2 regions of the Streptomyces violaceoruber genome follow, and region 2 is predicted to be linked to the other one. Evidence: predicted binding sites of a transcription regulator. Region 2 holds the regulator's gene; the other holds the start of a gene.

Region 1 (3,375 bases), 1.7 Mb from region 2:
CTTGCGCTGGAGGTCCTGGGCCTCCAGGTCGTCGGCCATGCGGTTGATGGTGACGGCCAGGTCGCCCAGCTCGTCGCGGCGGTTCTCGCGCACCCGGCGGGTGTAGTCGCCGTGCGAGATGGACCGGGCCACCGCGTTCATCTCGTCCAGCGGGGCGGTCAGCGAGTGCGCCACGAACTGCGTGATCAGCAGCGTGGCGATCATCGAGAAGACCGTGATGAACCGCAGCTCCGTCTTGGTGTGCACCGCTATCACCGACAGGCCGGTGGTGATCAGCACCGACGTGACGACCAGCGCGCCCAGCTTGGTCTTGATCGAGAACGGGCGCACGCCGCCCCAGGGCTCCCCGGTGGTCCGAGGGCCGGGGTTCCTCCGTGCGGCTTCCCGTCCTCTGCTGCTCATGGCGTCGGCGTCTCCAAGGCGTAGCCCACGCCGTGCACGGTACGGATGCGCTCGGCGCCGATCTTCCGGCGCAGCGCCTTGATGTGGCTGTCCACGGTCCGGGTGCCGGAGGCGTCCGCCCAGTCCCACACCTCGGCGAGCAGCTGCTCGCGGGAGAGCACCGCGCGCGGGGTGTTCGCCAGGCAGACCAGCAGGTCGAACTCGGTCGGCGTGAGGTGGACGTCCTCGCTGCGCACCCGCACCCGGCGCTGCGCGTGGTCGATCTCCAGCTCGCCCAGGCGCAGGATGCCGCTGCGCGGCGTGGAGGCGGCCACCACGGCCCGCTCCACCCGCCGCAGCAGCACGTGCACGCGGGCGGCCAGCTCGCGCATCGAGAACGGCTTGGTCATGTAGTCGTCGGCGCCCACGCCGAGGCCGACCAGCATGTCCGTCTCGTCGTCGCGCGCGGTGAGCATCAGCACCGGCACCGGCCGCTGGGCCTGCACGCGCCGGCAGACCTCCAGGCCGTCGAAGCCGGGCAGCATGATGTCGAGGATCAGCAGGTCGGGCTGCCAAGCCTCGGCCGTGTCGACGGCGGACGGACCGTCGCCCGCCGTTTGCACCAGGAATCCCTCGGCGCGCAGACGGGTCGCGATGGCGTCCACGATCGTCTGATCGTCCTCGACCACCAGCACCCGGCGCTGGGCGCCCTGGGTGGCCGTGCCGTTGTGGGAGGTCTGTGTCTGCTCCATCGCCCGCCCCTGAGGTGTGCTTTCCGGAATCCGTGGGGTGATCCCATGACTGCGCTTGACGCTTGAATGATCCGCGTCAGGGCAGCAGCGTACGGGGAGTCACCGCGCCTTTGCTATCCAGGCCCGACGCCGATGTGCACGACGTCCGGAACGCCCCGGGCAACGGGGATCTCTTCGGTACGCACCTGTTGGAAACCGGCATTACGCAAGGTTTCTTCGAATTCCGGAGAGGGCTGCGCGGACCATACGGCGAGCACCCCGCCGGGCCTCAACAGCCGTGCGCAGCCCGCCAGTCCGGACGGCGCGTACAGCCCGTCGTTGCCCTCGGTGACGGTCCAGCCGGGGCCGTTGTCGATGTCCAGGCACAGGGCGTCGTACGTGTCGGATGTCTCATTGACGTACGCGACCAGGTCCGCCTCGACGATCTCCGCGCGCGGGTCGGCCAGCGCGTCGGCGGAGAGCGCGGCCAGCGGTCCGGCGCGGTGCCAGTCGATGATGGCGCCCTCGCGCTCGACGACCGCGATCCGGCCCCAGCGGGGGTCGGCGGCCGCGTGCGCGAGGGAGAAGCCGACCCCGAGACCGCCGATGAGCAGGTGCGGAGCGGTCCGTCCGCCGGAGGCGGCCAGCGCGTCGGCCGCCGCGTCGACCAGGCGCCGCTCCGAACGCCCGTCGGAGGTGTCCATCAGGAAGCAGCCGTTCGCGATGATCTGGAGCAACGTCCCGTGCCGGCGCAGGACCACCTCGCCGTACGGACCCTCGCGGCGGTCCAGCACCTCGGGGGCCTCGGCGGCCTCGGGGGAGTCGTGGGTAGTGAGGGGCATCGGCCCATCCTGGCACCCGCTCCGGCGGAGGAATGCGGGCCGGTACGGCGGTGCTGTCCCGAGAGGCGGGAAATGCCCCCCGGTACTTGATCGCTCACAGCGAACAGGGCTTGGGGAACAATCCCGGGCTCCCTTTCATTGAGTCGATGTAACTCAACTTGACTGCCGAAGGGGAGATCATGGCTGCTGAGTCCGCCGCCTTCACACCGCTCACCCTGCCCGTGCTGCCGCTCGACGACGAAGTGGTCCTGCCCGGCATGGTCGTCCCCCTGGACCTGAGCGACGCCGAGGTACGGGCCGCGGTGGAGGCCGCCCAGGCCGCCGCCAGGTCCGAGCCCGGCAAGCCCCGCGTCCTCCTCGTCCCGCGCATCGACGGCACGCACGCCGCCACCGGCGTGCTCGGCACGGTCGAGCAGGTCGGCCGCCTGGCCGACGGCGACCCGGGCGCCCTGATCCGCGGCCGGGGCCGGGTGCGCATCGGCGCCGGCACCACCGGCCCGGGCGCCGCGCTCTGGGTCGAGGGCACCCGGGTCGACGAGACCGTTCCCGATCCGCTGCCCGGCCAGGTCGCCGAGCTGGTGAAGGAGTACAAGGCGCTCGCCACCGCCTGGCTGCGCAAGCGCGGCGCCTGGCAGGTCGTCGACCGGGTCCAGGCCATCGACGACGTGTCCGCGCTCGCCGACAACTCCGGCTACTCGCCGTTCCTGACCACCGAGCAGAAGGTCGAACTGCTGGAGACCACCGACCCGGTCGCCCGCCTGAAGATCGCCACCCAGCAGCTGCGCGACCACCTCGCCGAGCAGGACGTGGCCGAGACCATCGCCAAGGACGTCCAGGAGGGCGTCGACAAGCAGCAGCGCGAGTTCCTGCTGCGCCGCCAGCTCGAAGCCGTCCGCAAGGAGCTGCGCGAGATCAACGGCGAGCAGGAGGGCGAGGAGTCCGACGACTACCGCGCCCGGGTCGAGGCCGCCGACCTGCCCGAGAAGGTCCGCGAGGCCGCGCTCAAGGAGGTCGACAAGCTGGAGCGGTCCTCCGACCAGTCGCCCGAGGGCTCCTGGATCCGCACCTGGCTCGACACGGTCCTGGAGATGCCGTGGAGCGAGCGCACCGAGGACGCCTACGACATCCAGGGCGCCCAGGCCGTGCTCGACGCCGAGCACGCGGGCCTGGAGGACGTGAAGGAGCGCATCACCGAGTACCTGGCCGTGCGCAAGCGGCGCGGCGACCGGGGCCTCGGCGTGGTCGGCGGCCGGCGCGGCGGTGCCGTACTGGCCCTGGTCGGCCCGCCCGGCGTCGGCAAGACCAGCCTCGGAGAGTCCGTCGCCCACGCGATGGGCCGCAAGTTCGTCCGCGTCGCCCTCGGCGGCGTCCGCGACGAGGCCGAGATCCGCGGCCACCGGCGGACGTACGTCGGCGCGCTG
Region 2 (3,375 bases):
TCCTGGCCGGTGATCGGCGGCAGGTCGGTGACGCCCGCGTCCTCCAGGGCCTTGATGACGCCGCCCGCCATGCCGTCGTTGGCGGAGTAGACGCCCGCGATCTTCTTCTTGCCGATCTTCTCGATCGCCTCGGTCATGTTCGCCTCGGCGTTCTCCGGCTTCCAGTCCTTGGTGTCGAAGGACTGGGCGATCGTCACCTTGCCGTTCAGCTCCGACAGCGCGCCCGCCTTGAACTGCTTGGCGTTGGGGTCGGTGGACGAGCCGTTCATCATGACGATCTTCGCGGAGCTCTCCGGGTCGCCGCCGAGCGCCTCGATGAGCGAGCGGCCCTGGACCTCGCCGACCAGCTCGTTGTCGAAGGAGATGTAGGCGTCGATCGGGCCCTCGGCCAGCCGGTCGTAGGCGATGACGGGGATGCCGGCGTCCTTGGCCTTCTGCACGCCGTCCGCGATGGCGTGCGCGTCGACCGCGTCCAGCACGATCACGTCGACCTTGTCCTCGATCATCTGCTGCATCTGGTCGGCCTGCTTGGTGGCGCTGGCCTCGGCGTTGGCGTACTTGACGATGCCCTCGTCACGCGTCAGCTCGCCGACCTTCTTCTTGAAGAAGGGGTAGTCGAACTGCTCGTAGCGCGTGTTCTCCTTCTCCGGCAGCAGCAGTCCGACCAGGAGGTCGTTGCCCTTGGTGGGGCTGGCGTCGTCGCTGCTCTCCGACGCGCCCAGCATGCCGCAGGAGGCCAGCGAGAAGGTCATCAGGGACGCGGCCACGGATATGGCGATTCGACGGGCACGGCTGCTCACTGCGCTAGACCTTCCGACACACGGGCGTAGTTGCTCTCCAGGTGACCCAGGTGACCCCGGTGAAGAGAGCCAACGCTGTCTTCACCAAATCGTCAAGAAGTACTAGACCAATGAGACAGCACCGTTGTGAATCGGCCCCGGAGGACGCGGTGGTCCTCCGGGGCCGGTGCTGCCGTTTCCCTTGTGCCGACTGCCGGTCCGGCTCAGTCCGAGGACTGGCCGCGGCGGCTCGGCCGCCAGACCACCAAGGCGCTGGTCTGCTGTACCTCTTGGTAAGGGACCAGGTCACGGCGGTACGACGCGTGCACCGCGGCCTCGCGCTGGCGCATCGCCGTGGCCGCGCCGTCGAGCGCGGCGGCCAGCTCGGCCGCGCGGGCCTGGAGCTCGGCGACCTGGTTCTCCAGTTCGATGATGCGCTTGATTCCGGCCAGGTTGATGCCCTCGTCCTGCGACAACTGCTGGACCTGCCGGAGCAGTTCGATGTCGCGGGCCGAGTAGCGCCGGCCGCGGCCGGCCGTGCGGTCGGGGGAGACCAGGCCTAGGCGGTCGTACTGGCGCAGCGTCTGCGGGTGCAGGCCGGAGAGCTGGGCCGCCACCGAGATGACGTAGACCGGGGTGTCCTCGGTCAGTTCGTACGGGTTGCGTCGCCGACCGTCCATTCCCGTCAAGCTCCCTTCGCGGCCTGGAACAACTCCGCCCGCGGATCCTCGTCCGCGGTCGCCTCGCGATACGCCTGAAGCGCGTCACGAGCCTTCCCCGTCAGATCCTTCGGAACACTCACCTCCACGGTGACCAGAAGGTCGCCGCGGGTGCCGTCCTTGCGGACCGCGCCCTTGCCCCGGGCCCGCATGGTGCGGCCGTTGGGCGTGCCCGCCGGCAGCTTCAGCGTGACGGACGGACCGCCCAGGGTCGGGACGCGGACCTCGCCGCCGAGGGCCGCCTCGGCGTAGGTGACCGGGACGGTGACGGTGAGGTTGTCGCCCCGGCGGCCGAAGACGGGGTGCTCCTTGACGTGCACGACCACGTACAGGTCGCCCGCCGGACCGCCCCGCTCGCCCGGCGTGCCCTTGCCGCGCAGCCGGATGCGCTGTCCGTCCGAGACCCCGGCGGGGATACGGACCTGCATCGTCCGCGAGGACTTGGCGCGTCCGGAGCCCTTGCAGACCTCGCAGGGGTCCTCGGCGATCAGGCCGCGGCCCTTGCAGTCCGGGCACGGGTCGGTGAGGGAGAAGCCGCCGCCCGAGCCCCGGGCGACCTGGCCGGTGCCGACGCAGGTCGGGCACACGCGCGGTGTGCCGTTCTTGTCGCCGGTGCCCGAACAGGCCTTGCAGGGCGCCTGCGAGGACATCCGGAGCGGCACGGTCGCGCCCTCGATGGCCTCGGTGAAGCTCAGGGTGACCTCGGACTCGATGTCCTGCCCGCGCCGCGGCTGCGTGCGCGTGCCGGTGCCCGGTCCGCCGCCGGTGCGGTTGAACAGGCCGCCGAAGACGTCCCCGAGGCCGCCGCCGAAGCCGCCGGCGCCGCCCTGGCCTCCCCCGCCCTGGGCGCCGCCTCCGAAGAGGTCGCCCAGGTCGAAGTTGAAGGTGCCGCCGCCGCCCGCGCCCGGCCCCGGGCGGAATCCGCCGTTGCCGAAGAGGGCGCGGGCCTCGTCGTACTCCTTGCGCTTCTTGGGGTCACCGAGGATGTCGTTGGCCTCGGAGATCTCCTTGAAGCGCTCCTCCGCCTTGACGTTTCCCTTGTTGGCGTCCGGGTGGTTCTCGCGGGCGAGCTTCCGGTACGCCTTCTTGATCTCGGCCTCGGTGGCGTCCTTGGGGACGCCGAGAACCTTGTAGTAGTCCTTCTCGATGAAGTCCTTCGTGCTCATCCCCGACGTCCCTCCTCTCGCGCCCTACGCGTCACTTCGAGCTCAGCCCTCGTCCGGGCCACCGCTCTCCTTGGTCCCGGCGTCGTCCTCCGCGCCGGAGGCGTCCTGCGCCTCGGCGGCGTCCTCGGCCGGCTTGACCGTCTGGGCGCCCGGCTGCGGCTCGGCGACCGCCACCCGCGCGGGGCGGATGGTGCGTTCGCCGATCCGGTACCCCGGCTGCAGGATCGCCACGCAGGTCGTCTCGGTGACGTCCGGTGCGTAGGAGTGCATCAGGGCCTCGTGGATCGTCGGGTCGAAGGGCTCGCCCTCCTTGCCGAACTGCTGGAGGCCCAGCTTGGCGACCGTGGTCTCCAGCGACTCCGCGACGGACTTGAAGCCGCCGACCAGTTCGCCGTGCTCCCGGGCGCGCCCGACGTCGTCGAGCACGGGAAGCAGCTCGGACAGGAGGTTCGCGACGGCGACCTCCTTGACCGCGACGCGGTCCCGCTCCACCCGGCGGCGGTAGTTCTGGTACTCGGCCTGGAGCCGCTGGAGGTCCGCGGTGCGCTCGTTCAGCGCGGTGCGCACCTGGTCCAGCTGGGCCACCAGGCCCGCGTTCTCGCTCGCGTCCCCGGCCGGGGCCGCCCCCTCTTCGGAGGCGGCCTGCGGCTCGGCGTCGTCAGGGGTGGCGCCGGAGGGGACGTCGGGCTTCTCCTCGAAACCCGGGGTCTC

The links. The regulator HspR, encoded in region 2, represses chaperone genes until heat shock. The targets are predictions, from matches to a motif close to TTGAGNNNNNNNNNCTCAA.
Region 1: a site for HspR is predicted at 2,093-2,111, ahead of lon (endopeptidase La). Genes of this name have one in related genera too.

What each region holds. Positions count from the first base shown of each region.
Region 1 covers NZ_CP137734.1:2,790,496-2,793,870, reverse strand. Annotated here, with positions in the region: gene R2E43_RS12115 (sensor histidine kinase) at 1-402, opposite strand, end outside; gene R2E43_RS12110 (response regulator transcription factor) at 399-1,133, opposite strand; gene R2E43_RS12105 (spermidine synthase family protein) at 1,247-1,954, opposite strand; gene lon (endopeptidase La) at 2,134-3,375, shown strand, end outside.
Region 2 covers NZ_CP137734.1:4,498,505-4,501,879, reverse strand. Annotated here, with positions in the region: gene R2E43_RS20250 (sugar ABC transporter substrate-binding protein) at 1-800, opposite strand, end outside; gene R2E43_RS20245 (heat shock protein transcriptional repressor HspR) at 1,004-1,459, opposite strand; gene dnaJ (molecular chaperone DnaJ) at 1,465-2,664, opposite strand; gene grpE (nucleotide exchange factor GrpE) at 2,707-3,375, opposite strand, start outside.